DNA from 4 places in the Janthinobacterium kumbetense genome. Region 3 is predicted to be linked to each of the others. Evidence: predicted binding sites of a transcription regulator. Region 3 holds the regulator's gene; each other region holds the start of a gene.
The links. The regulator sigma-54, encoded in region 3, starts transcription at its own class of promoters, with help from an activator protein. The targets are predictions, from matches to a motif close to TGGCANGNAANCTGCTTT.

Region 1 (7,162 bases), 250 kb from region 3:
GGCGCCTTGCTGCTGCTGGGCGTGGCGGGCGGCGGGCCGTGCATGGTCGTGCTGCGCGCGCGCGCGGCGCGGCTGAAAAAGATCGAGGCGCAATTGCCGGAAGCGGCCGATTTCCTGGCCCGCGCGCTGCGCGCCGGGCACTCGTTTTCGAATGTGCTGCAGATGGTGGGCGATGAACTCAATGAGCCGATCAGCGGCGAATTCAAGATGGCGCACGAAGAGATCAATTACGGCGTGCCGATGAACGAGGCGCTGCAGAACCTGGCCGCGCGCATCCCGCTGACGGACTTGCGCTACCTCGTCATCGCCGTGCTGGTGCAGCGCGAATCGGGCGGCAATCTGGCCGAAGTGCTGGTCAGCATCGCGCGCATCATCCGCGCCCGTCTGAAGCTGCTGGGGCAGGTGCGCGTGCTGTCGGCCGAGGGGCGCATGTCGGCCTGGGTGCTGGGGCTGATGCCGGTGGTGATGATCGGCGTGATGGCGCTGGTCAACCCGCAATACATCAGCCTGCTGTGGACGGATCCCAGCGGCATCAAGCTGCTGTGGTACGCGGCTGGCATGGTGGCGCTGGGTGTCGTGTGGATGCGCAACGTCATTCGCATCCGCATCTAAGAGATCGCCTGAAAAAAAGTCCATGGCGTTGTTGCGTCGCCTTGTCGTACTGTCGTACTGCCTTCGGCGACACGCCTAGCCCTGAACGTTTTGTCAGTCGATCAATCGGAGGAAATGCCATGACTGGCCCGCAACTGCTGTTCCTGTTGATCGTCTTCGCCGTGGTGGTGGCGCTGGCCCTGCTGGCGTGGCTGATCTTCTTTCCCGGCGCCTTGCGCCAGCGCCTGTTCGGTGCCATGGCGCCGGCCGCCAGCGAGGCGGTGGCCGACACGGGCTGGGTGGAGCGCGTGGCGCGCGTGGCGCAGCCGTTCAGCAAGCTGTCGCTGCCGGAAGAGGGCTGGGAGCGCTCGCCGCTGCGCACGCGCTTCATGAACGCGGGCTGGCGCCAGGCCAGCGCGCCGGCCCTGTACTTTGCCGCGAAAACCGTGCTGGCCCTGCTGTTTCCCACCGTGCTGGGGCTGTATGCGGCCAGCGCCATGGCGGCGCAGCTGCGCAGCGTGCTATTGCTGCTGCTGTGCGTCAGCGCCACCGTCGGCTATTACCTGCCGAACCTGGTGCTGGCCAGCACGGCCAAGCGGCGCCAGCGCGACATCTTTGAAAACATCCCCGACGCGCTCGACTTGCTGACCGTGTGCGTGGAAGCGGGCCTGAGCCTGGAGCGCGCGCTGGTGAAGGTGTCGGGCGAAATCCACATCAAAAGCGTGGTGCTGGCGCAGGAATTGCAACTGGTGCTGATGGAAATGCGCGCCGGCTTTTCCAAGGAAAAGGCGCTGCGCAACCTGGCCTTGCGCAGCGGCGTGGAAGATGTCGACACCCTCGTCGCCATGCTGATCCAGTCGGAACGCTTCGGCACCAGCATGGGCGATTCGCTGCGCGTGCACTCGGAAAACCTGCGCGGCAAGCGCAGCCTGCTGGCCGAGGAGGCGGCCGCGAAGATCGCCTTGAAACTGCTGTTCCCGCTGATCTTTTGCGTCTTTCCCACCCTCATGCTGGTGCTCATGGGGCCGGCCGTGATCGAAGTCTATCGCGTGCTCGTGCCGGCCATGGCCAACCGCTAAAAGGAGCTACCATGCGCTTGACGATTTCCCGCCTGGCCACCGCCTGCGCCTGCCTGGGCTTGGCCGCCTGTACCACGCCGCCGGCCCACGCGCCGTTGCCGCAGTGGCCGGATGCCGATGCCGCCTATGCGGCGGGGCGCCAGCATTTCGAGCGGGGCGACTTGCCGGCCGCGCAAGCGGCCTATGCGCAAGCCTTGCGCGCCGCGCCGCGCCATGTGAATGCGCGCAACGGCCTGGCCGTGCTGCACGCGCAGCGGGGCGAGCACGATGCGGCGATCGCCCAGTGGCTGGCCCTGACGCAGGAAGCCGGTGCGCCGCAGCCGCAACAGGCGTATCTGTTCAGCAATCTTGGTCGTGCCTACTATTTGCGCGGGCGCGATGCGCAAGCGTTGACGGCGCTGGAGCAGGCGTGTCTGCTCGATCCGCTCAATGCGCTGGCCTGGCAGCACCTGGCGCAAGTGCTCGAACGGCTGGGACAGCACGCGCGCGCGGCCGTCATGCGGCGCCAGGCGCAGAGCCTGCAGGAACATGATTTACGGAGCGACATGGCCGTCTTGCGCAACGCGGCGCCGCCGCAGGGCGTGCCCGCTGCCGCGCCGCTGCCGGATGCGCCCGCCATGGCGCGCATCGAGATCACGCAAGGCGACGGCATGGCCCGCTTGCAGCGCGTGCCGGCCGCCGCGCGCAGCGTGCCGGCTGTCACGGCCGAGCGGTCCATGCCGGCTCCTGCCGCGCCCCGCCCGCGTTTGGAAATTGTAAATGGCAACGGCGTGCCTGGCCTGGCCGCCGCCCTGGCGCGCAGCCTGGCTGGCGCTCCCGTGCAAGTGGTGCGCCTGGCCAATGAAACCGGCTTCCAGGTGGCGCGCACGCGCGTCGAGTACCGGCCCGCGCAGGAGCAGGCGGCGCGCCAGCTGGCGCGTCAGTTGGGGACGCAGGTGCAAACCCCAGTAGAAACCCAGGCCGGCGACTGCCCCGCCAGCGAGCTGCGCCTGGTACTGGGGCGCGACTTGAGCGATCCGGCCATGCTGCACCGTTATTATCTGCAGCAATTGCAGCTGGCGCGCCAGGCGCTGGCGCGGCTCGGTTAACACGTCTTGAGCGGCACAGAAAACGCGGCGCCTTGGCGGGCGCCGCGTGTTTTTCATGCTGCGGATGATTACGGCTGGCGGCGCCGCGTAAAAGCCAGGGCCGCCAATCCCATGCCCAGCAGGAACAGCGTGCCCGGTTCCGGTACCGCAAGCGGCGGATCGATGACGACGATATCGGTGCGCGTGGACTTGGAAAAATTCAAGGTATAGCTGCCGGCCGGCAGGGCGAAATTCGAGGTCAGGGAAAACATCGCGAAACCATTCGTGAAGGCGCGCCCGGTGGCGGGGTCGTTGGTGCCCGCCGTCATGTTCAGGCTGAACGGGTCGAGGCTGCCGGCGCCATGGTTGCCATTGATGTCGCTGCCATTGTTGGCATCGCCATCGGGCGCGAACTGGAAGATCACGCCATCGGCGTTCGCGTGCGACAGGCAGCCGGCGGGGCTGGAACTGTTGCACGAGATATTGAAGATATCCATGATCGACACGTTCGATTTGTCGCCCATGGTCGTCACGCTGGTGCGCAGGTCGCGCCGTCCCATGAAGCTGAAGGTGATGAAGCCGGCGCTCGACAGGGTCAGGTTGACGGAGCCGGTCAGCGTGTCGCCGGCCGTGGCCGTGGCGGCGCCGATCGTGTTGCGCTGGGCTTCCGCCACGGCGCTCACGCTGGCGCCGCCATTGAGCATGTTGCCGAAGGCATGCGCATCGCCGCGGGCAAATTCCAGGGTGGAACTGGGGCTGGGGGCGTAGTGGTTTTGCGGCAAGCCGCTGCAGCCGCCGCCCGAGCACACTTGCAGCACGTCGGCGTTGGCGGCCGGTCCTGTATTGACGGCGCGCGGATTGACGGCCACGCCGCCTTCGAAAAAGGCGCTGTCGCTGGCATTGCGGTTGGCGCCGGCCAGCGACAGCGCACCGGCGCTGGTGGTGATGCGGAAATTGTTCAACTCATTGACGGCCAGGCCGTACGCGCCGGCCTGTGCCTGGCCGCTGGCCAGCAGGCTCGCCGTCGCCAGTGCGCCCAGCCAGCCCAGGGTCTTGCTTCGTGTGTGATCAAGGTTCATCGCAGCCTCTTGTCGTGGTCAGTCTCGGAAAATCCGGGGGACAAAGAATCCAGAATGACTTGCCTGGATTCATCTCGTAGACAGGGATAAGCAGCTTGCGTGCCACACAAAAATATCACAAGAAATCAAATACTTGCGCAAAGCGAACTGAGCTGGATGACGTGAAGTGTAAGAAAGGCCGACGCCGCTTGGCGGGCGCCGTCGGCCTGCCTCAGGTGCCCCGGTGATAACCCAGGTGGCCGCCCGAATTGCGTGCGCAGCCGCAACCGATGCGCGCCACTTCCTCGCCTTCCGTCAATTTCCAGTTGGTAATCGTCGTGTGATTCCAGTCGATGTCGCTTTTCTTGACAGGTTTGACCGTCAAGATGCGTGCTTCCGCATCCGTGTACTCCATCAGCTCTTCGTCGTCGGCGATGTCGAAATGGCGGTGGATCAGGGAAATGCCGAAGCGGTCGAGTGCGCCGTAGCGTTGCAGCACGTCGCGCAGTTCGCGAAAGCAGGCCAGATCGTCGGGCAGCAGCGGATTGACGGCGGAAATATCGGCGACGGGTTGCCATTGCATGGCGTGGATGTTCAGGCTGTGCATGATAGGCTCCTGTGCCCCATGATGATAGGCCCAGGCTGCCGGAGGGGCGCCGGCACGCCTGGCGAAATGCCCATCGTGGACGCAACGCCGCTGCGGCGCTTGCGCCGTATCAAAGGTGCGGCACATCGCCTCTCGTCCGATTATTGCCCGGTAAAATAGGCCATGGCAAACAAAACCCCCACCTTCCCCGGCGCGCGCACGGGCCGCGGCCAGGTCCTGGCCGTGCTGCTGTCGAACCGCGACCAGTCCGGCGCCGAACCGCTGCAAGGCCGCGTCTCGCTGGCCGCCATCGTCAAGGCATTGAAACGCAAATATCACTGGCCGATCGAGACGCACAGTTTTCCCGCCAACACGCAGGATGGCCGCGCCAGCTGGGCGACCGTCTACAGCTTGCCGGACAAGGTCATCGAGACCGCGCTGGAGGCCGGCGGCCGGGAGTGGCTGGAGAGCCGGGGAGCGGCCGGGCGGCGCTGAGCGCGCCGCTTGCTTTACTCGATTCCTTTACTCGATCCCTTTATTCGAGCCGGAAGCCGACCTTGAGCGTGACCTGGAAGTGCGCCACCTTGCCATCGACGATATGGCCGCGCGAATCGGTCACTTCATACCAGTCCATGTGCTTGACCGTCAGCGCCGCCTTGGCAATGGCATCGCGTATCGCCTGATCGCTGCTCTCGGTCGACGTGCCGACCAGTTCGATCAGCTTGTAAGTGTGTGCGGACATGATATTTCCCCAGGTAGGCAAGCCAGACATCGGGAGCCTGCTTTGCGCAAGCACGTGCTCATCTTGCGCCTAAATGTGCCGGACGTCATTGCGCGGTGCAGCAATGCGGAGGCGAGGCCGGGCATCGCCATGTCGGCGGCATGGCTTTCGATTAAAGTAGGGGGGGCACGGTCGTGAGGAGTTTACCGTAGTGTTGTGTGGGATGAAACTTGGAGGGGGGAGGCCAACTGAAAATTAGTGGACGTTATTCTTCACGCGCCACTTGCTTCAGCGATGGGGAATTTCCCGTCTGCTTTGTTCCACACTCTGTGGTTACGTAGGTACACCTGATTGGCCCATGGCTGTGCGAGTCAGGGTGCTTGACCTTCTATCGAAGGACACGGTCGAGCAGTGAATCGACATCATCGCCAGGTACTCCATCGATGAAAGTGTCAGTGCCTTGGCCCGCATGTATGTGGTCTCGCGGGTCAACATCCTTGGTGTAATGAAGCCTAATTAAAGGCAACTTTGGCTCTCTTCCCAGCTAGCGCATGGGCAGAAAAATGCATAAATAGATAAATAAGTTAGTGAGCACCGCTGACAAATTCGCCCGGATTAATATATACTGATGTAAATGGACTGGGAGAACCTGGTCGGCGCTACAGCCTCGGTGAGTTTCACCGGGGCTTTTCGCTTTATGGGGCCGGATGAATTTTTAGTCCCCAATCTTCAAACCCCTCTCCGACATTTTCTCTACCCCCGCTGCAGTAGAATTTTCTCTTCAGCACAGAAAATGCGCGATTTTCCTGCAGAGGCTTGAGTACCCTCATTCCAACAGGCCTCGCTACTAAATCGGCAAGTTGTAGTCCGGAGGAGTTCACTTTCTTGTCGGCGAAGACGATGTCGAAGGGGAGGCGCCTGCCAATCTTGTTCGCTCCGTCACACATTCGACGAAACTCTAATTCAAGTTCGTTATCCTCCTTCTTGCCCCGTCGCTCAAAAACAACATGGGTAAGCCGCTCTTCTTGGCCTTTTTCCTGTAAAAATTCATACAAAGTCTCTAGGCAAAACCCGAGTGCTAAGTGGTATGGATGAGATTGCACGCCGGCCTTGTCCCGTAGTTGATTCTTGTCGATAGCACAACTAATCAGCACAAAGTTACTAGTTTCAATTATCTCGGTCAACTCGGTAAGAAATTGAACTTTTTCGTCGCGAGACGCAAAAAAATTGAAATCGCCCTTCTCCTTCCTAATTTCATGCTCATGGAGAACTACGAGGTCGTGACCAAAATGCTTGAACTTGAATTTCTCTAATGTTGGGACGACGGTATCAGTGTAGTAACGCTTATGAAACACACAAAAAGCTAGAACGAACATTGGATAGTTATCGTCTGCCTTCAGCATGCCATGGTCTCCGCTTTCATCGACATACACGATATAACTACTGAACTTTTCGACAACCTCTGCATGTGGTATGACTAGGGGGGAAGGTGTAGGCACTGCCGGTACGGCAGGTTCCACGGCAACTTCGATCTGAACACTGATGGCTACAGTTGTTTCGATGACGGGTTCCGGCTCCTGTTCAGCTTGAAACAAAAGAAATTGTCTGGAGGTCATAGCTCACCTTTTCTAATTTGCTTACTAGATTGTTCCAAAGCTACTTGAATTGCCTGCACAGTGGTTGCATGACTTTGAAGAACTGAGCACAAACAAAAAAGGGCTACAAGCATAAGCATGTAACCCTTTGATTTCCTACTAAATTCTGGTGCCGACTGCCGGTTTCGAACTGGCCACCTGATGATTACAAATCAACTGCTCTACCAAATGAGCTAAGTCGGCAAAAACTGCGCGTTGCGAATTATACGCTATTTAATGCGTGTCAGGGTCGGGCGGCCGCCTTTTTTTGGTGGCTCGTCGTCGCCGGGCGTGGCGCTGTCGCGTTGTTCGGGGGAGCTGGTCGGCACGGACGACAGGGTGGGACCGCTGGCGGCGGGGGCGAGCACGGGTGGCGGGACGTCGGCGGAGGCCGGGCTGTCCGTCGGTTGCGCGTCCGGGTCATCG
Region 2 (7,162 bases), on a different contig from region 3:
CCTTGCTCGAAAGCATGGCACTGGCGGCCAGCAGCCATGGCTTGCGCATGGAAGCGCGCCGGCGCCTGTCCATGCCCGACACCCTGCCTACCTTCGATGTACGCCTGGTCGACAGCCCCGGCATGCCGCCCGATCCGCTGGCGGCCTTCTTGCCGCAGCGTAGCGTGCAGCGGCGCCGGCTGAGCACGCGCAGCTTGCGCGCCAGCGAAAAGGCGGCGCTGGCGGCCAGCTTGCCGTCCGGCTATGGCGTGCAGTGGTTCGAAGGCAGGCGCGCGCGCATCGCCTGCGCGCGTCTGATGTTCGACAATGCGAAGCTGCGCCTGACCATGCCCGAAGCGCACAAGGTGCACCGCGACGTGATCGAGTGGGGCGCGCGCTACAGCACCGACCGCATCCCGGAGCAGGCGCTGGGCGTCGACGCGATGACGGCGCGCCTGATGCGCTGGGTCATGCACAGCTGGCGCCGCGTGGAGTTCTTCAATACCTGGCTGGCGGGCACCGTCGCGCCGCGCCTGCAGATGGACTTGCTGCCGGGCCTGTATTGCGCCGCCCATTTCGCGCTGCTGGCCGACGCGTCGCCGCGCCACATCGACGATTACGTGGCGGCCGGGCGCGCCATGCAGCGCTTCTGGCTGACGGCCACGCAACTGGGCTTGCAATTGCAGCCGGAACTGACGCCGCTGATCTTCGCCCGCTATGTGCGCGAACGGCGCGCCTTTTCGCGCACCGATGGCCTGCAGGAGCTGGCGCAGGCACTGGCCGTGCGCTGCCGGGCCGTGCTGGGGGCGGCGGCGTTGGATCGGGCCGTGTTTCTCGGGCGCATAGGCGCCGGCCCTGCGGCCAGTGCGCGCTCGCTGCGCCGTCCGCTGCAAGACTTGCTGGTGGCGCCAACGGCGGGGCAGTGAAGCGCGCGTGGCGCCCCGTCAGCGCCGCCGCCGGGGCGTCAGGCCGGCCAGCGCCAGCAGGCCAGCCGCCAGCAACGGCAAGGTGCCCGGCAGCGCCATGGGCGTGACGCCTGGCACGTAGGCCAGTTCGGAACTGTTCAGCATATTCAACACCAGCGTGTAGCTGCCGGCCGCCAGCCTGTCCGTGACGGCGCCGTACTGCCCGCCGCACGCCGTGCCGACGCCCGTGCCCGTGGGGGCGCCGCAGCCGCTGGGATCGTAGGTGAACACGCTGCCGCTGGTGAGCGGCGTTTGCGCGTAGCCCGTGTTGAGGCTGGCCGCATCGGCCAGTTCGGTGCCGCCCAGGATGCCGGAGCCGAGCTTGCCGTCGGGTGCCCAGCTGAAGACGATCTGGCCATGTTCATCGATGATGCTGAACGTCATCGCCATATTCGTCGTGGCCGCCGAACCTGTGCCGGCCAGCGCGTCCAGGTACAGCTGCATGAAGGGCAGGGCCTGGAAGTCGAAGGCCAGGGTCGCGCCCGGTTGGCCGACGACGAAATTGACGGTCATCGCGGTGCTGGAACCGTTGCGCCCCGAGGCGTCCGCGCTGCCGCCGCCCGTCAGGAAGGTTTCTGCCGCGTTCACGGTATGCGTGCTGGTCGAGCCCGGTGGGAAGGGGGGGATTTGCGAGGCGACGATTTGCGCTTCGCCGCGCGCATACGAAGCATTGCCCATGCCTTGCGGGGTAAAGTCGTTCTCTCCCTTGCTGACGGCGCCGCGTTTCGCCTGCGGCGCGTCGATCTCGTTGCTGCCGCCATTGATGACGCTGCTGCCATTGAGCGTGGCGGTCGTGCGTGACAGGTCGATGTTGCTGAGCAGGGTGACGGAGCCGGAGGGATTGCTGATGACCAGGCCAAAGACGCTGGTGTACGAATAGCCGTAGGCGGCGGCGCCGGCAGTGCCGCTGCTGGCCAGCAATAGCAAGCTCAGCAGGAGCATGGGCAATCGGGTACAAGAAAATGTAGTCATGAAAATCCTCATCTCCTGGTCGGCCGCGTTGTAAGGAAAACCGACAGGCTTGCCACATGAAAAAGGCGAGGAAACTCCCTCGCCTGTGCATCCCCCTGTTGCCTGGTTCAGGCGCTGACTTTGCGGCGGCTGGCATAGCCCAGGCCGGCCAGACCCAGGCCCAGCAGCGCCAGGGTGCCCGGTTCCGGCGCCTGCTTGACCAGGTCCACGCTCTCCACCGCATTCAAGGTCAAGGTGTAGTTGCCGGCCGCGAGGGCATTGCTGACGGCGTTGAAGTTGCCGCCGCAAGTCGTGCCCACGCCGGTGCCGCCAGGCGTGCCGCAACCGGTGGGGTTATACGTAAACAGGTTGCCGCGCGTCAGGAAGTTGGTCGCCAGGCCGGTGTTCAGGTTGGCCGCATCGGCGTTTTCCGTGCCACCGAAGATGCCGGAGCCGACGACGCCATCGGGCGTCCAGTTGAAGACGGTCGCGCCGGTCGAGTTGGTGATGGTGATGGTCATCACCAGGTTGGCCGTCGCGGTGGACAGTTGTCCCACTGTGCTTTGCAGGAAGACTTGCATGAATGGCGAGGAGAAGAAGTCAAAGCTCAGCGTTGCCGTGGGCGAACCGACGACGAAGTTGACGGAGAAGCCCGTGGTCGAGCCGTTGCGGCCGGACGCGTCGGCCGTGCCGGCAGGGCCGGCCAGGTGGGCCTCGGCCACGTTTACCGCCTGCGTGGAGGTGGAGCCGGGCGGGAACGAGGGGAACTGCGTGCTGACGATCTGCGCATCGCCGCGCGAGTAGTTGCCAGAGGCGCCCTGTTGCGTGAAATTGTTTTCCCCTTTGGTCACGGCGCCGATGGCGGCGCGGGGCGAGTCGAGCAGGCCGGGACCGCCATTGATGACGCTGACGCCATTCAAGGTGGCCGTGGCGCGCGAGATCGTGGTGCTGTTCAGGGCAGTGATCGAGCCCGTGGCGGCGACGATCTGCAAGCCGAAGATGTTGTTGTAGGCGTAGCCATAGGCGCCCGCCTGTGCGCTACCGGCGGCGCACAACATGGCCAGTGCGGCCGCGGCCGGAAGCAGTTTCAGTTTCGAGAGTTTCATTGTATTTACCTCGTGGTTGAGTGAGTCTGGAAGTGTTGCCTGAGTCCTGTCTGCAGGTGCTCATGGCCAGACTTAAGCGACTTCCATGCCAACGCATGAGGTTCTTTTGAAATCAAGGACTTGGCGTGCTTTTGTTGACGTGCTGCAGGTGTTGCCGGACTCTCTGTAAGAAAAGCCGACGCCGCCCGTCAAGGCTGGCCGCCTTGGGGCGATGTCCCCAGCAGGGCGTGCAGATGGGGCAGCAAGCGTTGCCCTGGCACATAGTCGCGCATGGCCGTGGCCAGCTGGCGCGCCGCCAGCCTGGCCCGGCCATCGTCGAGCATGCGCGTGGCGGCATGGCGCAGGGCGGTTTCCTGGAAGCGGTCGGCGCGCAGCAGCAGGCCGGCGCCGGTCTCCGCGATGCCGTGCATGTTGAGGAATTGGTCGAGGTTGCCGGCGATGCCGATGACGGGCACGCCTGCCGTCAGCGCCTGCTGGCTGGTGGGGCTGCCGCCGTTGCAGATCACCAGGCTGGCGCGCCGGGCTGCCGCGTCGCCCGGCAAGAAGGGCGCGACATGGGCATTCGGCGGCACGGCATCGACGCGGCCGGTGCCGGCCGTGGCCGCCAATACGGTGACGGGCAGGGGCGCCAGCGCGTGCAGCACGCGCGGCAGCAATTGCCCCTGGCCGGAACTGCCCAGGGTGACATAGATGATGGGCCGTCCACTGCTCAGTTCCGGGCGCTGCCACCAGTCCGGCAAGTCGAGCGGTGGCGCCCAGATGATGGGGCCCAGGTAGTCGTGCGTGGACGGCATGGCGTGCGGCGGGAACAGTTGCGGAATATCCGCGTACAGGGTGCGGTCCGCATCCGTATAGATGCGCCGCAGGTCGCTGCCCAGCGACGGCAGGCCATGGCGGCGGCGCACGCGGTTCAGCGGCACGGCATGCGAGGCGAAGGCCAGCGGCCGGATCAGGCGGAACAGGGGGGCTGCCAGCCAGATGGGCAGCAGGCGGGTCAGGGGCAGGCTGGGCACCGTGTAGTGCTGGCGCACGTACGGACTCCAGTAGGCATTGCTGACGGTGAGGTAGGGAATGCGCTGCAGGCGCGCGCTGACGGACAGCGACAGGCGGAAGTCGCCGATCACGAGATCGGGCTGGACGGTATTGAGCAGGCGCAAGTCGTCTTCCACATATGCGTGCAGAGTGCTTTCCGTGTAGACGGGCTTGCCGTGCGCCAAGGCCTGCAGGAATTGCAGCGATGAAATACTGTCGATGCGCCAGCGGCGAAAGGGCGCTTGCTTGAAGCAAAAGTCATAGCCATCGGCGCAGGCAAAATGCACCTCATATTTGTCCTCGTCGAGTCCCTGGGCCAGGCTCAGGGGGCGGCCGACGTGGGCCAGGGTCACTGCCTCGGCCATAAAGAGGATTTTCTTGCGCGCCATGGGGATCGCTTGCATTCGCAGGAGAGAGACCTGCCAGGTTGGAGTGGCGCTGCGCCGTTTAGTTCCCGCAGCGGCTTGCCACTGGCGGGCGCCAGGATTTGGCCGCATCGGCTAGAGTGAGGCAAAGGAGGTCACATGCAAACACAATTCCGTCCTGCCCTGTTGCGTGCGCACAGCACGCCCGAACCCGATATGCCGCCACCGCCGGAAGGCGATCCCGTCACGCCGCCGCCGGAAACGCCGCCCCACATCGAGCCCGTGCCCGTCGAGGAGCCGACGCCGCCGCCACCGCCCGTGAAAATGCAGTGACGGGGCGCGGTGCACCGCCGGCATGGCGGTGACGGGGAGATGCGCGCCGCGTTTATTTCCGATCGGAAATGGACTGCGCGGTGGCCGCCAGTGCCACGCCATTTAAACAACAAAAACGCCAATAAATGTTGCCGAGTGGATACAAATCAAGCTCTAACTGTCGAGTGTCATGCGGCCGTCACGATTCTGTTCTTATAATGAGACATCATAAAAATTCTTGTACAGGAGACCATCGTGGGCAATTCCTTGCATAACAAAATTTACCTGGGCCGGCGCCCTGTGATCACCAGCAAAAACCTCGTGGCGCTGGCCCTGGCGGGCGCCGTGGCGGGTTGCGGCCTGGCATGGCTGCTGCTGCGCAGCTACAAATAACGGTCGTCACGCCCGTGTTTCCGCCGCCTGGCCGCCTGGCGGGCGGCGGTAGATTCACGTTGCCTGTTGCCGATGCGCAGCGGGGCGCGTACCATGGGGGCCGAACACCTGGCCTTTTATGGAAAAGTAATGAAGAACGAGAAATTAACGACCGATGAATATGACGCGCTGGAGCAAGTTGCACGCGGCATCAAGACCGAGCGCCCCAGCGCTTGCGTTGCCCGCAATGCCAAGCGCCTGTCCGGCCTGAAGCTGCTCAGCTATGCACGCGATGGCCGTTTGTCCATCACCGAGAAAGCACAACAACTGCTGTTCCTGCGCCGCTGCATCATGGGGCTGCGCGCCGTCGCCACCGATCCGCTGACCAAGCTGGACTCGGACGTGGCTTATTTCCTGGGCAAGAAAGCCCACATCGTGGCGCGCGCCGAAGGCGAGGGCCACGACATTTCCGACAAGGGCCGCGACTCGCTGGCCGATATCGATACCCTGGGCCTGTAAGTCCCGCAACCGGCCCCTGGGGCCGGTTTTCACATCCTCCCCCTTTTTTTTATTTCCCCTTTGGAGAACACTTTGGACAGCGCGATGAACTGGTCGGCCCACGAACTGACGATGACGGTCTTGATGACGCCCGATATGGCCAACTTTTCCGGTAACGTGCACGGCGGCACCATCCTGAAGTACCTCGACAGCGTTGCCTATGCCTGCGCCAGCCGCTATTCGGGCAGCTACGTGGTCACCCTGTCGGTGGACCAGGTGATGTTCCTGCAGCCTATCCACGTGGGCGAACTCGTGACGTTCCTGGCGTCGATCAATTACACGGGCACGACGTCGATGGAAGTGGGTATCCGCGTGGTGACGGAAAATATCCAGCAGCGTCTGGTGCGCCACGCCAACAGCTGCTATTTCACGATGGTGGCCGTGGATGCGAACCGCAAGCCCGTGGCCGTGCCGCCGCTGGCGCTGGAGACACCGGAGCAGCAGGTGCGCTTCGAGCAGGCCAAGCTGCGCAAGCTGTCGCGCCAGAAAGTGTCGAAGAAATAAAGCGTTGCGGGCATAAAAAAACGGCCACCAGAGCGATCTGGTGGCCGTTTTTCATTACATGCCTAGAGGCAATGGCAAACCGTGATTAACGGTCGCCGTAGCTGCGGCGTGCGCCGTCGGTGCTGCGCGGGTTCGAACCCTTGTAGCCGCCGCCGGTGCTTGGTGCGCCGTCTTTACGCGGTGCGCCTGGCTTGCTGAACGTGCGTTGGCCTGGCTTCGCGCCGCCACGGTTGTCGCCTGGTTTCCAGCCGCCTGGACGGGCGCTCGAACGTGGTGCCGATGCCGTTTTCTTTGGCTCGAAACCTTCGATGACATTGACCGGGATCAATTGCTTGGTGAAGCGTTCGATGCGCTTGACGTTCATGCCTTCAGCGTGGTTCACCAGCGAGATGGCCAGGCCATTGCGGCCAGCGCGGCCGGTACGGCCGATGCGGTGGACGTAGTCTTCCGGGAACTTCGGCAGATCGTAGTTGAACACGTGGGTGATCGTTGGCACGTCGATACCGCGGGCGGCAACGTCGGTGGCAACCAGCACTTTGACCTGGCCGCGGCGCATGCCGTCCAGGGTGCGGTTACGCGCGCCCTGATGCATGTCGCCGTGCAAGGCGGCAGCCGAGAAACCGGCGATGTTCAGACGGTCGGCGATGGTGTCGGCGTCACGCTTGGTGGCGGTGAACACAACAGCCTGGTCCAAGGTTTCGTCGCGCAGCAGGTGGTCCAGCAGGCGATTCTTGTGCGACAGGTCGTCGACGAAGTGGACGCGCTGCGTGATGTTTTCATGCTTGTTGCTCGAGCTTGCCACTTGGATGACCAGCGGGTTTTTTGTGATGCGGCGGGCCATGTTGCCGACCACGCCATCCAGCGTTGCCGAGAACAGCATGGTTTGACGGCCTTCCGGCGTCGCTTCGACGATCTTTTCGATGTCGTCGATGAAACCCATGTCCAGCATGCGGTCGGCTTCGTCCAGCACCAGGATTTCCAGTTGCGAGAAGTCGATCTTGCCCGAGTCCATGTGGTC
Region 3 (7,162 bases):
AACGCCAAACAACACCCCGCAACCATGCCAACAGGAATGTTGGCTGTGTTTTAAAACAACGTTGCAGTAGTGCCGCAGAGCATGTCAAAGACGCTGAAAAATCGGAAAATCGGCATTCGGCGGCGGAAAAACCGGCGCACCGCGTGTTTTTAATCAAGAAATAGCCGATACACGCCGATGTTATTTTTTTGCTAAAATGATGACCATGTGGGCTGTAGCGCCCACTGCGCCCGCAGCGGGCGTATACTGTTGAGAATTGGCGTTACAGGCCGCCGAAACAGGCCTATAATTCGGCTCGCAAGCCCTCTGCGCATTGCACCATTTCATTGAGTGTCATGACTAATCTTAGCAAAATATTATCCCTCGAGAACGTCCTGCTGGACCTGGAAGTCTCCAGTAAAAAGCGCGCCTTCGAGCAAGCCGGCCTGATCTTCGAAAACAATTACGGCATCGCCCGCTCTACCGTCTCGGACAATCTGTTTGCCCGCGAACGCCTGGGCTCGACCGGCCTGGGTCATGGCGTGGCCGTGCCGCATGGCAGAGTCAAGGGCAGCAAAACCTTGAAAGCGCCCCTGGGCGCCTTCGTGCGCCTGGCCGAGCCGATTCCATTCGAATCGCCCGATGGCAAGCCCGTCAATCTGCTGTTTTTCCTGCTGATTCCAGATCATGTCACCCAGCAACATCTGGAAATCCTGTCGGAAATCGCCGAAATGTTTTCCGACGACGCCTTCCGCACGGCATTGGCCACGGATCCGGAACCGAAATCCGTGCATTCGCGCATCGTCAATTGGCAACCCAGTCTGCAAGCGGCAGGTTAAACTTCAGGTATTCCTCCACTCCTGAAGAAGACTGCCATGTTGCAAACGCCGCTGACGATACAACGCCTGTACGACGATAATCGTGAAAGTCTGCAACTGGGCTGGTTCGCCGGCTTCCCCGGCGGCGAGCGCCTGATCTCGGGCGACGTCTCGTCGGCCGCCGACCAGGTGGGCCACTTGAACCTGATCCATCCGGGCCGCATCCAGGTCTTCGGCCACCAGGAAATCAATTATTACCAACGCCTGAAGGTCAACACGCGCACCCACGTGATCGGCGAACTGATCGCCGGCGGTCCGCCCGCGCTGATCATCGCGCAAGGGCTGGAAACGCCGCCCGACATCCTCGCCATCTGCGACGAACAAAACATTCCCCTGTTCTCCACCCCGCTGCCGGCCGCGCAAGTGATCGACTTCCTGCGCGTCTACCTGTCGAAAAAACTGGCGCAACGCATCATCATGCATGGCGTGTTCATGGACGTGCTGGGCGTGGGCGTGCTGATCACGGGCGACTCGGGCCTGGGCAAGAGCGAGCTGGGGCTGGAACTGATCTCGCGCAGCCACGGCCTGGTGGCAGACGACGCCGTCGAATTCTCGCGCATCGCGCCCAACATGATCGAAGGCCGCTGCCCGCCCCTGCTGCAAAACCTGCTGGAAGTGCGCGGACTGGGCTTGCTCGATATCAAGGCCATCTTTGGCGAAACGGCCGTACGCCGCAAGATGCGTTTGAAGCTGATCGTGCATCTCGTGCGCCGCAACGCGCTGGAAGAAGAAGTCGAGCGCCTGCCTTTCCTGTTCCCCACGGAAGACGTGCTGGGCTTGCCCGTGCGCAAGGTCGTCATCCCCGTCGCCGCCGGCCGCAACATCGCCGTACTGCTGGAAGCGGCCGTGCGCAATACGATTTTGCAACTGCGCGGCATCGATACCTTGCAGGAGTTCATGGAACGGCAACGACTCGCCATGAGTGGCGATTAATGTTGCCAAGGAGTTCGCCCTTGCAAGGGCGAACCGTTACGCAGGCGGAGAGCCATGCTCTCCGCAACCCCTGCAGCACCAGAGATTGGCAATCAGCGGGGATTAATCAGCAAGAAGCACGCCCTCTTTTGTTTAACCAATACTACAGTCCAAATTGCAATAATTTGTAAAGATAGTTGCCCTGGGAGCGGAGCGCCGGTCTTTATTGTATGATCGGGTTATGCATATCGTCCTTATCACCGGAATATCCGGCTCCGGTAAATCCGTCGCGCTCAATGTGCTGGAAGATACCGGTTACTATTGTGTCGACAACCTGCCACCGGCCTTGCTGCCCAGCCTGGTGCAGACCCTGCTCGACGAAGGTACACCGCAACTGGCCGTCGCCGTCGATGCGCGCAGCGCCGAGTCGCTGACCAGCCTGCCGCACAATGTGGCCCTGCTGCGCGACCAGGGGCACGACGTCAAGGTCATGTTCCTGACAGCCACCACGCATTCGCTGGTGGCCCGCTTCTCGGAAACGCGGCGCAGCCATCCGCTGTCGCACGAATTGCGTCCGAACCAGAATCCGGCCAGCCGCCGCACCCTGATCGAGTGCATTTCGGAAGAGCGCGAACGCCTGTCGACCATCGAACAGCTGGGCCATGTGATCGACACGTCGGAACTGAGCGCCAACAAGCTGCGTGCCTGGATCAAGGATATCGTCGCCTCCGAACGCGCGCCGCTGACCCTGTTCTTCGAATCGTTCGCCTTCAAGCTGGGCGTGCCGCTGGACGCCGATTTCGTTTTCGACGTACGGGCCTTGCCGAATCCCTATTACGACCTGGCCTTGCGCCCCCTCGATGGACGCGACGCACCCGTGATCGCCTTCCTCGACGCGCAGCCCAGCGCGCTGGAACTGCTGGCCGACATCCGCGCCTTCATCGAGAAATGGCTGCCGTCATTCAAGTCCGACAACCGCAGCTACCTGACGGTAGCCCTCGGCTGCACGGGCGGCCAGCACCGCTCCGTGTACATGGCGGAGCGGCTGGCGCAATATTTCGGACCCAACGAGCGCGTGGTTCTACGCCACCGCGAGCGCAGCTAGTTAATCGAGGTGGCGCAGCGGATGCGCCGCAGCCGGCCAGACGGGCGTAAAGAAGCGCGCCACCATGGCCGCGTCGACTTCGTCCAGGCTGGCGGGGTTCCAGCGAGGGGCATTGTCCTTGTCGACCACCAGCGCGCGCACGCCCTCGAGCACTTCGCCATGTTCGAAATTATGGCGTACCACCGTGCGCTCCAGGCGCAGGCAATCGGCCACGCCCAGGTGGGCGCCCCGCTGCAGCAATTCCAGGGTCACCGACATCATCAAGGGCGAACGCAGGCGCATGGCCGCCAGCGCCTTGGTGGCGAACGCGCCGTCGTCCTGCGCCAGCGAGGCCATGATGGCCGCCACGGAGCCGGCGCTGAAATGGCGGTCCAGCGCTACGCGCGCCGTGGCCAGGGGAGAAACGCCTGCCTCGGCCTGGAATGGCGCCGCCAGCGCCTTGATGGCCACCGGCAAGGCCTCGCCCGGCGTCGATTCAAACAGGTCCAGCAGCGCCCCCATCTGTGCTTCGGGCAGGTAGACATCGGCCAGGCCCGTGTACAGGGCGTCGGCCGCGTTGATCGTCAAGCCCGTCAAGCCCACGTACAGGCCCAGCTGGCCAGCCAGGCGGGACAGGAAATAACTGCCGCCCACGTCCGGGAACAGGCCGATATTGACTTCCGGCATGGCCATGCGCGTGCGGCCCGTCACGATGCGCAAGCGGTTGCCTGGCCCGGCTTGCGCCACGCCCATGCCGCCGCCCATCACCACGCCATCCATCACGGCGATATACGGTTTCGGGTAGAAATGAATTAAATGATTTAAAGCATATTCTTCCGTAAAGAAATCTTCCAGCAAGGCGCTGCCGCCTTGCGGCGTGGCCAGACCCGCATCGTAAAAGAAACGGATGTCGCCGCCGGCGCACAGGGCCTTGTCGCTGCTGGAGCGGATCACGACGGCGTCCACCTGCGGATCGTCGCGCCAGGCCAGCAGGGCCGCGCTCAGCGCGCGCACCATCTCCAGCGACAGGGAATTCAAGGCTTTCGGACGGTCGAGCACGATGTGCCCGGTGCGGTTGCGGATGGAAGTCTGGACGAAGTCGCTCATGGCAGGCAGGAAAGAAGTGAAAGTGCGAATATTCTAATGCCTGCGCGGGGAACATTGCGTTCCGCTGGGCGCAAAAAAGGGCGCAATGTGCGCCCTTAGTTGATCACAACTGCTGGAAGCGGGTGGCCTTAGACGGCGACGACGGCTTCTTCCTCGGAGTTGTCTGGCAGATGCTTGATCGCCTCTTTACCGTGCCCTTGCACTTTGGTTTTGTATTTCATCACTTGCCTATCGAGCTTGTCGATCAGGGTATCGATCGCGGCGTACAGGTCGTGCGCCAAGCTTTCCACATAGACAGTCTTGCCGCTCAAACGCAGGTTGACTTCAGCCTTTTGACGTTTTTCTTTCTCTTTGAGGTTATCCACGGTCAGAATCACGGCGATATCGATGACTTGATCGAAATGACGTTTCACGCGCTCCAGCTTCGTTTGTACGTATTCACGGATGGCTGGTGTCACTTCGAGATGATGTCCGCTGATGGTGAGATTCATACACACTCCTAAAGATGATCGGGTTCGTGCGGTCCATCCTATCCGGCCCGCAGAGGAACCGAAAAAAACTTACAAACACTTACGCAGGCTCACTGGCGGAATTTTTAATGCTTCCCGGTATTTGGCAACAGTACGTCGCGCAATCACCATGCCTTGTTCCCCCAGCATGTCCGCAATCTTACTGTCGGATAAAGGATTTTTAGGGTCTTCTGCTCCTGTCAGTTGCACGATCAATGCCCGTATCGCCGTCGATGACGCTTCGCCCCCCGCTTCGGTGGCGACGTGGCTACCAAAGAAATATTTCAACTCGAACATGCCGTGCGGGGTCAGCATGTACTTTTGAGTTGTTACCCGCGAGATAGTACTCTCGTGTAAACCCAGTGTATCAGCTATTTCACGGAGCACAAGGGGGCGCATGGCAACGGCCCCATGCGAGAAAAAGTTCTTTTGTCTTTCTACTATCGCCTGCGCCACGCGCAGGATCGTGTCGAAGCGCTGGCGCATATTCTTGATCAGCCACTTGGCTTCCTGCAACTGTGCGCCCATGGCGCCCTCCCCCTTGCCCTGCTTGAGCAAGTTGGCGTACATGGCGTTGACGCGCAGGCGCGGCATGACGTCGTTGTTCAGGGTGACTTGCCAGCCATTGCGCGCGCGCTTGACGACGACGTCGGGCACCACGTAATCGGACACGTCCGAGGCGAACACGGCGCCCGGATGCGGATTGCACTGGCGAATCACCGTCTGCGCTTCGCGCAAGTCTTCATCGTCGCAATCGAGGGCTTTTTTCAGCTTGTTGAAATCGCGCTGGGCAAACCAGGCCAGGTGCTTTTCCACGATCACGAGGGCCATGCGCCGCGTCACCATGGCGATGTGCGGCAAGCGCTTGATTTGCAGAGCCAGGCATTCGGACGCGTTGCGCGCGCCCACGCCCGGCGGATCGAAACTTTGCAGCAGCGACAAGGCCGTGCGCATCTCGTCGGCGTCGATTTCCAGCTCTTCCGGCAGGCGCGCCAGGATGTCGTCGAGCGACTCTTCCAGGTAGCCATTGTCGTCGAGCGCGTCGATGATCAGCTCGACCAGCGCGCGGTCGCGCAATTCGAGCACCGTCACGCGCATCTGCTCCATCAGGTGTTCGCGCAGAGTGCAGTGATGGGCCTCCAATTGCGGACGCGAATCTTCGTCGTCGGGCGCCTTGCCCCGGCTCGCCTCACTCCAGTCGCTGTCGCCGCCATCCGCGGCGGCCGGGCTGTCGCCCCCCTCGCCGTCAAACGCTTCCGCTTCGGCCGGCGCTGCGGGCGCCTCCTGGCCTGGTGGCTGGGGCGGCGCTTCGGCCGGTGCGGCCGTGGAGCTCAAGGCCCCGTCGGACAGCAGGCGCAGCGAGCGGTCGAGCGGATCGTCGAGGCGTTCGAGCAAGGGATTGTCCGTCAGCAATTGCTCGAGTTCCTGGTGCAATTCCAGAGTAGACAATTGCAACAGGCGTATCGATTGCTGCAACTGCGGCGTCAGTGCCAGGTGCTGCGAAGTGCGCAGCTGCAATGATTGTTTCATTGGCTTACATGCGGAAGTGTTCGCCCAGATAGACCCGGCGTACCGACTCGTTCGCAATGATGTCGTCGGGGCGTCCCGACGCCAGCACCGAGCCCTGGTTGATGATGTAGGCGCGGTCGCAAATACCCAGCGTCTCACGCACATTATGATCGGTAATCAGCACGCCGATATTGCGCTCCTTCAAGAAACGCACGATGCGCTGGATCTCGATCACGGCGATCGGATCGACGCCGGCGAACGGCTCGTCGAGCAGCACGAAACGGGGATCGGTGGCCAGCGCGCGGGCGATTTCCACGCGGCGGCGTTCGCCACCGGACAGGGACAGCGCCTGGTTCTCGCGCAGCTTTTCAATCTGCAAGTCGGCCAGCAATTTATCCAGCCGCTCCTCGATCTCGGCCTTCGTCAGCGGACGGCCTTCGACGGTCTGGATTTCCAGCACGGCGCGGATATTGTCTTCCACCGTCAGCTTGCGGAAGACGGACGCTTCCTGCGGCAGGTAGGACAGGCCCATCTGCGCGCGGCGGTGGATCGGCAGGCTGGAGATATCCACGCCGCTGATATCGATGCTGCCGCCATCGGACGGCACCAGGCCGACGATCATGTAGAACGAGGTGGTCTTGCCGGCGCCGTTCGGGCCCAGCAAGCCCACCACTTCGCCGCATTCGACTTGCAGCGAAACATCATGCACGACTTGCCGCTTGCCATAGGTTTTTTGCAGCCCGCGAACGATCAGGGTGCTGCCGCAACGTGTATTTTCCATTATTTCTTTCCTGGCGCGGGCGTGGCCGGCGCTTTCTCCGCTGCCGGCGCCTTGGTCTTCGGCTGGATCACCATGCGCACGCTGCCGCCATCGGCGGTGCTGGTGCCGCTGTTGGAATTTTCCATCGCAAATTCTTCCTTGCGGCTGTCATACGAGATGAAAGCGCCATTGGCCACATCGGTGACTTTCGCGCCTTCCAGGCGCGTCAGCTTGGCTCTGGAAAACAGTTTCACCACTTCCGTCTTGTTGTCGTATTCCACGCGCTCCGCTTCGCCTTCGACCCACAGGTCGCCCGCGCCATCGCGCTTCTGGCGGAAGGTCGCAAGCTTGCCGGGATCGGCCCAGAAGGTGATGAACTGGTAGCCTTGCGGGTCTTCCGTGATCAGGGCCCGGCCCGCCTTCA
Region 4 (7,162 bases), on a different contig from region 3:
GGCGGGGATGGTCAGCACCAGTTCCTGCTGCGCCAAAGGAGCGTCGGGAAAGCGGTGGTTCCAGGCGGCGCGCACGTAGGCCAGGTAGCTGGCGCTGGCCGCCACGGGCGACACTTTCGCGACATCGGCATCCGCGCCCCAGGGCAGGATGGGCGCCTGGCGGTCCACGTTCGCGTGCGACAGCCAGCTCTTCGCGCTGGCCACTAACCGGCCCGGCACCTGGGCGCCCAGCTGGCGCGCCAGGGCGCCCAGTACGGCATGGTCCACGCCGGCCACGTCTTGCTGCGGCCAGGGCAGCTGCAAGTCGCCCGCCGCCAGTTCGCCGGCGGCGGGATGGTAGCGCAAGGAAGGCAGCAGGGGGCGTGCGCCCACTTCGCCGGGAGCGACCAGCTGCTCGATGGCGAACATGTTTATTCCTGCCTGCGCATCGCCAGCCGCCGCATATGCCACCACCGTGTTGGTGGTGCCCAGGTCGATGCCGACCAGGAAGGCCGGCTTGCCCACAGCGCTGCGCATGCCTATGGCTGCGGCGTGCCGCGCACGTCGAATTCCACTTTCCAGCGCTCGGCGCCATCAGGGGAAACGGCCAGCAGTTCCAGGGTACCCGCTTCCGTCACGCGCGCGTGCAGCTTGACCTGCACCACGTCGCCGGCCGACCGGCCTTCGGCGGACAAGGTCGCCTGGATTTCGCTCAGTTCCTGCAATTCGTCGGGACCCCAGAAATCGAGCAAGTCGCCGATCTGGTCGTTGCGGCGCGTGGACGAGGCGAAGAAGCGGAAGTGCACGGGTTCGCCCACCACCAGGCCGAATTGCTGGCCCGGCAATTCCAGTTCGCTGCCTTCTTCCATGCCGAACGGCGCCACGCACAGGGCCTGGATCGGCGGTTCCATGCCGGGGATGGCGGGCATGGCCGATTCGATGGCGACATAGAAGGAACTGGCCGTGCCGCCGCGGATGCGCACGCCATGGCCGCGCCGCACGTAGCTGTAGTAGGCGGCGCCGCGCGCCACGGCCAGGTCCAGATCGGCCCCGGCCAGCATGCGCGCCGGTTCCGCGCCTTCCATGTACAGCCAGTCGTTGACGGTGGCCATGATGCGCTGCACCAGCAGGTCGGACTTGAAGACGCCGCCGTTGAACAGCACGGCCGTCGGGTGCAGGAAGCTCGCGTCCTGCGACTGGCGGCCTGCGAAGCCTTCCAGTTCGGACGTCGCCGCCACTTGCCGGCCCAGGAAGGCGGCCAGGTGGCGCGTGATGGCCGCGTCCTGCGCATACGGCAAGCCCAGTTGCGTCAGGCCGGCGCGCGTGCGCACGGCAGGACGGCTCGATGCTTCCACTTGCGGGAAGAAGCCGTCGAGGATGAAGGTGGACACTTCCGCGCGCGTCAGTTCCGTACGGATGGAGCCGCCGATCAGTTTCGAGCCGCGGCTCGGCACGACGATGGGCGCCGTTTCCAGGCCGCTGTCGGCCAGCAGGCTTTCCTTGGCGCTGCGGCAGCCATAAGTGAGCGCGCGCATCTGCCAGGCGTCCAGCTGGGTGCCGTTGGCGGCCAGCTTGCGGGCCACCAGGTGGGCCAGGGCCAGGTCCATATTGTCGCCGCCCAGCAGGATGTGTTCGCCGACGGCCACGCGGTGCGGTTCCAGCACGCCGTCGCGTTCCAGCACGGCGATCAGCGAAAAGTCGCTGGTGCCGCCGCCCACGTCGACCACTAAAATGATGTCGCCCGGCTTGACTTCCTTGCGCCAGCGGCCTTCGCTGGTCTGGATCCAGCTGTACAAGGCCGCCTGCGGCTCTTCCAGCAGGGTCAGCGAAGCGTAGCCGGCCGCCTGCGCCGCTTCCATCGTCAGCTCGCGCGCGGCCGGATCGAACGAGGCGGGAATGGTGACGGTGATTTCCTGCTCGGCGAACGGTGCTTGCGGGTGGGCGTTGTCCCACGCCTGGCGCAAATGCGTCAGGTAGCGCGTGGCGGCCGTGATGGGCGAAATGCGCGCGACTTCCGCCGGCGCATCGTTCGGCAGGATCGCCGCGCGGCGGTCCACGCCCGGGTGGCACAGCCAGCTTTTCGCGCTGGAGACGAGGCGGATCGGCGTGGTGGCGCCGCGGCTGCGGGCCATTTCGCCGACGACGAACGGCGCTTCCGCTTCCTCGGTCACCCAGGGCAGGGCCAGGTCGCCCGCCGCCACTTCATCGGCATGCGGCAGGTAGACGAACGACGGCAGCAGCGACAATTCTTCGACGGTGCCCGGCGCCGACAGCTGCGGCACTTTCAGCACGTCGTGGCTCGATTGCTCGCCGTCGCTCTCGACCAGGTTCACATACGACAGGGCGCTGTGGGTTGTGCCCAGGTCGATGCCGATGGCGTAGCGCGGGGTAGGGTTGATCGTGTCGTTCACAGTTCCACCTCGGCCGGTGCCAGGATGGCGGCGTCGTGCTGCTCGCTCAGTTTCGGCAGGCGCACGCTGGACGCGCGCCAGCCGCGGTGGCTGAGGGTGCCCGTGAACGGCGCGGAGCCGACCACGTTGCCCGTCAGGCGCACTTGCGCGGAATCAAAACCTTCCTGCAGCACGATGCGGCTGCCTTCGGCTTCCTGGCGCACGGCCTCGATGGTGAAGTATTCGCGCATGACCTTGGCGCAGCCTTCATGCACGACGCGGGCGGCCGCGCCGATGTCGGCATCGGCATGGCTGCCCAGGTTTTCCTGGGTAAAGTCGATCAATCGCGCTTCGCGTTGCAGCAGGGCCAGCAATTGCAGGGCCGCATCGGGCGTCGCTTCCTTCAAAATGACGGGCGCGGCGGCCGGCGTCGGCACGGGGGCGGGCGCCGGAGCCGGGGCCACTGGCGCCACCGGGGCGGCTTCGGGCAAGGACAGCTTTTCCACGCGGGCCGCATAGGCGGCGTCCGACAGGGTGCTGAAGAAGGCGCCGAAAGCCAGCGGGACTCGGCGCCAGAACGATGGGTGGGACGATGAAGTGCTCATAGGGAACTCGTTTCTCTGATCTGTAGGGAGGCGTCGGCGGCGGGGGCCGCTTCGCAAGGTAGTGCCATGTGCGGGGCCAACAGGGCCGGCTGCGTTTGCCCGCATGATACCAGCTACCGGGCCGCCGCCAAAGTCGCCGCCCCCCTGGCAGGCAGGCCGAAGCGTGGATTTTCTTTGTTCCTGCGCAAGGAAACGTTTGATTTCGTGCCGCTTCGACTAGAATCGCGCATTATCTTTTTGCATGACCTCGATGCCATGTCTATCGACTTTTCCCTGTATTTAGCCAGCAGCACTTACATCGACAGCGACCATCCGGCCGTGCGCGCCAGGGCGGCCGCGCTGGCGGAGGGCGCGGTGGGCGACGCCGCGATCGCGGCCCGCTGCTTTGCCTTCGTGCGCGACGAGGTCGCCCACAGCTGGGACTACCAGCGCAATCCCGTCACCTGCCGCGCGTCCGACGTCTTGCAGCATGGCACGGGCTACTGCTATGCGAAGAGCCATCTGCTGGCCGCGCTGCTGCGCGCCAACGGTATTCCTGCGGGCCTGTGCTACCAGCGCCTGGCCGTGGGCGAGGTGGGGCCGCCGTTCTGCCTGCATGGCTTGAATGCCGTGTATCTGCAGGAGTTTGGCTGGTACCGCATCGATGCGCGCGGCAACAAGCCCGGCGTCGACGCGGCGTTTGTGCCGCCACGGGAACAGCTGGCCTTTCCCGTGCTGGCGCCCGAGGAACGCGATTTGCCGGAAATCTGGCCGGCGCCGTTGCCGCAGGTGATCGCCTCCCTGACGGGCCATGCGACGGTGCAGGAAGTGGCGGCGCATCTGCCCGATGTCGAGATGCTTCCGTTGAACAAGTAATTCATAGAAAGAAACCATGAAAAAAATCCATATGGGTCTGATTGGCCTGATGCTGCTGGCCGGTTGCGGCAGCAAGGGCGAGAGCGGCGGGCAATCGAGCGCCGCGCGTCTCGATGGCAAGGAAAAGGGCAGCGAGTTTCTTGCCTATGAACATAATGTCAGCGTCGATACGCACGAAGCGCAAGTGCGTCCCCTGTATGAAAAAGTGGTCGCTGCCTGCAAGGCCGATACGGAAAACGGCTGCCTGCTGCTCGATTCCAGCGTCGACAGCGGCCGCTACGTGCATGCGCGCATCAGCATGCGCGCCAAGCCGGCCGGCATCAGGAAGCTCGTCGCGCTGGTCGCGGCCGAAGGCGACGTCACCAGCCAGGGCACCAAGGTGGAAGACCTGGGCCGTCCGGTGCTCGACAGCAAGAAACGCCTGGAAATGCTCAAGCAATACCAGGCGCAGCTGCAAGACCTGGAAAAGCGCTCGGGCACCAACGTCGATGCCCTCATCAAGGTGACCAAGGAGCTGGCCACCGTGCAAGTGGAGCTGGAGCAGGCGACGGCCGCCAACGCGCTGTTGATGCAACGCATCGATACGGACTTGCTGAACGTGGCCATCAGCGCCGAAGGCAAGCAATCGTTCTGGCGCCCCGTCAAGCGCGCGCTGGGCAATTTCACGGAAAACCTGTCGGAAGGCGTGGCCAACGCCATCACGGCCATGGCCTATATCCTGCCGTGGCTGATCGCTTTCGTGCTGCTGTTCCCGCTGGGCCGCAAGGGCTGGCGCCGTTTGAAAGGCGTGCCACGCAAGAATTGATGCGTATGGATTAACTGCTTCGGCGCACCGTTTTACGGCAATTTGAAACCTGGCTGCACAGTCCTTGTGCAGCCAGGTTTTTTTTCGTGCGGCGCCGGCCCCGTGCACCATGGCGGACACCTGCTGGCGCTGGCATGCATTCTGCTTTAACAACATCGCAGGCCCAGCTCGACCCCCACGAACCCATCACAGGAGTCCCCATGTCACGACGCATCATCCTGAAAGCGGCCGCCGCCGGCGCACTGGCCCTGGCCACCTCCACTTATATGCAGGCAGCCTTGGCCGCCGATACGATCAAGGTGGGCATTTTGCACTCCCTGTCGGGCACCATGGCCATTTCCGAAACGTCGCTCAAGGATGTGGCGCTGATGACGATTGCCGAAATCAATGCCAAGGGCGGCGTGCTGGGCAAGAAGCTGGAAGCCGTCGTCGTCGATCCCGCATCGAACTGGCCCTTGTTCGCGGAAAAAGCGCGCCAGCTGGTGGCGCAGGATAAGGTGGCTGTCGTGTTCGGTTGCTGGACGTCCGTGTCGCGCAAGTCGGTGTTGCCCGTGTTCAAGGAACTCAACAGCCTGCTGTTTTACCCGGTGCAATACGAGGGCGAGGAGCTGGAAAAGAATGTGTTTTATACGGGGGCCGCGCCGAACCAGCAGGCGATACCCGCCGTGGAATACCTGATGAGCAAGGATGGCGGCGGGGCCAAGCGCTTCGTGCTACTGGGCACGGATTACGTGTATCCGCGCACCACCAACAAGATCCTGCGCGCCTTCCTGAAAAGCAAAGGTGTCAAGGACAGCGATATCAGCGAGGTCTACACGCCATTCGGCCACGCCGACTATCAAACCATCGTCGCCAACATCAAGAAGTTTTCCACGGGCGGCAAGACGGCCGTCATTTCCACCATCAACGGCGATTCCAACGTGCCGTTCTACAAGGAACTGGGCAATGCGGGCTTGAAAGCCACGGACGTGCCCGTCGTCGCGTTTTCCGTGGGCGAGGAAGAGTTGCGCGGCATCGATACCAAGCCGCTGCTCGGTCATCTGGCGGCCTGGAATTATTTCGAATCCGTCAAGAATCCCGTCAACACGGCTTTCATCAAGCAGTGGAAGGCGTATGCGGTGGCGCAAAAGCTGCCGAACGCGGGTTCGGTCGTGACGAACGACCCGATGGAGGCGACGTATGTCGGCATCCACATGTGGGCGCAAGCCGTGGAAAAGGCGAAATCGACGGATACGGACAAGGTGATCGCCGCCATGGCCGGCCAGAGCGTCAAGGCGCCATCGGGCTTTACCCTGACCATGGATGCCACGAATCACCACTTGCACAAGCCCGTGATGATCGGCGAAATCAAGGCCGATGGGCAATTCAATGTTGTGTGGAAAACCAAGGAAGCAATACGCGCCCAGCCGTGGAGCCCGTTTATCAAGGGTAATGAGGGCAAGCAAAAGCTGTAAAAGCCACGCCGGCGCCATCGGGCCATGCGTCCGATGGCGCCGACCATCAACGCTTTCCCGGGATATCAATGAGGCTATTCACATCGCTGCTGGTCTTCGCCTGCCTGTGCCTGTCGTCCATGGCGCAGGCCACCATCCCTCCCGACTTGCTCAAGCCGTTGGCCGGCGATGATCCCGACGCCAGGGTCGCCGCCGTCGCGCAGATCGCCGCCCTTGCCACGCCCGAGGCCGCCCGTGTGCTGCAAGCCTTGCAGGACGACGCGTTGTACGCCACGCCCGACGGCAAGGTGTACATCGTCGACGGCGAGCAGGCGCTTGACCCGGCGCTCGGCAAGAGCGTGCCGCTGCCCGACGGCATCGATGGCGTGATGGTCAACAACCGCTTGCGCTCGGCCGTGGCGGGCGCCTTGTCGGGGCTGAAACTGCTGGCGCCGGAACGGGCCGAACGGCTGGCGGCCGCGCAAGCGTTGCAAAAGGCGGTTGATCCCGCGCAGCTTCCCTTGATCCGCGCGGCGCTGGCGCAGGAAAACGATGCTGAAATCACACAGATATTGCAGGTGCTGATCGCCAGCGCCAACCTGCATGCGCCCGACGTCGCCACGCGCAAGGCCGCCGTGCAGGCGCTGGCCGGCAGCAGCGATGCGCGCCTGCTGCCCGCGCTGCAAGCCATGCTGGAGAAAGGGCCAGATGGCAGGGCCGGCGAGCCGGACGAGGCCGTGCAACTGGCCGCCATCGAGACCATGCGCCAGATCAAGGGACGAGTGGCGCGCATGGAGTTCGCCGGCAATGTGTTTTACGGCATTTCGCTGGGCAGCGTGCTGCTGCTGGCGGCGCTGGGCCTGGCCATCACGTTCGGCTTGATGGGCATCATCAACATGGCGCATGGCGAACTGCTGATGATAGGCGCTTACACGACGTATCTGTGCCAGCTGTTTTTCCGCCACTTCCTGCCCGGCGTGCAGGACTGGTATTTGCTGACCGCCTTGCCGGCCGCTTTTTTCGTCTCCGGCCTGGTGGGCGTAGTGCTGGAACGCACGGTGATCCGCTGGCTGTATGGCCGGCCGCTGGAAACCC

Region 1: NCG91_RS09390 (EDSAP-1 family PEP-CTERM protein) is a predicted target of sigma-54. The motif match lies at 3,904-3,921, and genes of this name have one in related genera.
Region 2: NCG91_RS24595 (EDSAP-1 family PEP-CTERM protein) is a predicted target of sigma-54. The motif match lies at 3,075-3,092, and genes of this name have one in related genera.
Region 4: urtA (urea ABC transporter substrate-binding protein) is a predicted target of sigma-54. The motif match lies at 4,765-4,782, and genes of this name have one in related genera.

What each region holds. Positions count from the first base shown of each region.
Region 1 covers NZ_JAMQGR010000002.1:436,867-444,028, reverse strand. Annotated here, with positions in the region: gene NCG91_RS09405 (type II secretion system F family protein) at 1-612, shown strand, start outside; gene NCG91_RS09400 (type II secretion system F family protein) at 732-1,670, shown strand; gene NCG91_RS09395 (tetratricopeptide repeat protein) at 1,682-2,758, shown strand; gene NCG91_RS09390 (EDSAP-1 family PEP-CTERM protein) at 2,827-3,816, opposite strand; gene NCG91_RS09385 (hypothetical protein) at 4,028-4,402, opposite strand; gene NCG91_RS09380 (hypothetical protein) at 4,565-4,876, shown strand; gene NCG91_RS09375 (dodecin) at 4,917-5,123, opposite strand; gene NCG91_RS09370 (DUF3800 domain-containing protein) at 5,798-6,718, opposite strand; tRNA gene NCG91_RS09365 (tRNA-Thr) at 6,865-6,940, opposite strand; gene NCG91_RS09360 (ClpXP protease specificity-enhancing factor) at 6,967-7,162, opposite strand, start outside.
Region 2 covers NZ_JAMQGR010000013.1:34,967-42,128, reverse strand. Annotated here, with positions in the region: gene NCG91_RS24605 (nitroreductase family protein) at 1-905, shown strand, start outside; gene NCG91_RS24600 (EDSAP-1 family PEP-CTERM protein) at 924-1,916, opposite strand; gene NCG91_RS24595 (EDSAP-1 family PEP-CTERM protein) at 2,024-3,001, opposite strand; gene NCG91_RS24590 (glycosyltransferase) at 3,190-4,422, opposite strand; gene NCG91_RS24585 (hypothetical protein) at 4,558-4,731, shown strand; gene NCG91_RS24580 (hypothetical protein) at 4,966-5,103, shown strand; gene NCG91_RS24575 (hypothetical protein) at 5,233-5,601, shown strand; gene NCG91_RS24570 (acyl-CoA thioesterase) at 5,686-6,144, shown strand; gene NCG91_RS24565 (DEAD/DEAH box helicase) at 6,230-7,162, opposite strand, start outside.
Region 3 covers NZ_JAMQGR010000002.1:189,952-197,113, forward strand. Annotated here, with positions in the region: gene queF (NADPH-dependent 7-cyano-7-deazaguanine reductase QueF) at 1-2, shown strand, start outside; gene NCG91_RS08235 (PTS sugar transporter subunit IIA) at 336-818, shown strand; gene hprK (HPr(Ser) kinase/phosphatase) at 855-1,790, shown strand; gene rapZ (RNase adapter RapZ) at 2,011-2,874, shown strand; gene NCG91_RS08250 (enoyl-CoA hydratase/isomerase family protein) at 2,875-3,960, opposite strand; gene hpf (ribosome hibernation-promoting factor, HPF/YfiA family) at 4,089-4,451, opposite strand; gene NCG91_RS08260 (RNA polymerase factor sigma-54) at 4,521-5,999, opposite strand; gene lptB (LPS export ABC transporter ATP-binding protein) at 6,004-6,759, opposite strand; gene lptA (lipopolysaccharide transport periplasmic protein LptA) at 6,759-7,162, opposite strand, start outside.
Region 4 covers NZ_JAMQGR010000001.1:43,978-51,139, forward strand. Annotated here, with positions in the region: gene NCG91_RS00205 (Hsp70 family protein) at 1-516, opposite strand, end outside; gene NCG91_RS00210 (Hsp70 family protein) at 519-2,390, opposite strand; gene NCG91_RS00215 (DUF2760 domain-containing protein) at 2,387-2,974, opposite strand; gene NCG91_RS00220 (transglutaminase-like domain-containing protein) at 3,230-3,829, shown strand; gene NCG91_RS00225 (DUF4349 domain-containing protein) at 3,846-4,634, shown strand; gene urtA (urea ABC transporter substrate-binding protein) at 4,835-6,088, shown strand; gene urtB (urea ABC transporter permease subunit UrtB) at 6,157-7,162, shown strand, end outside.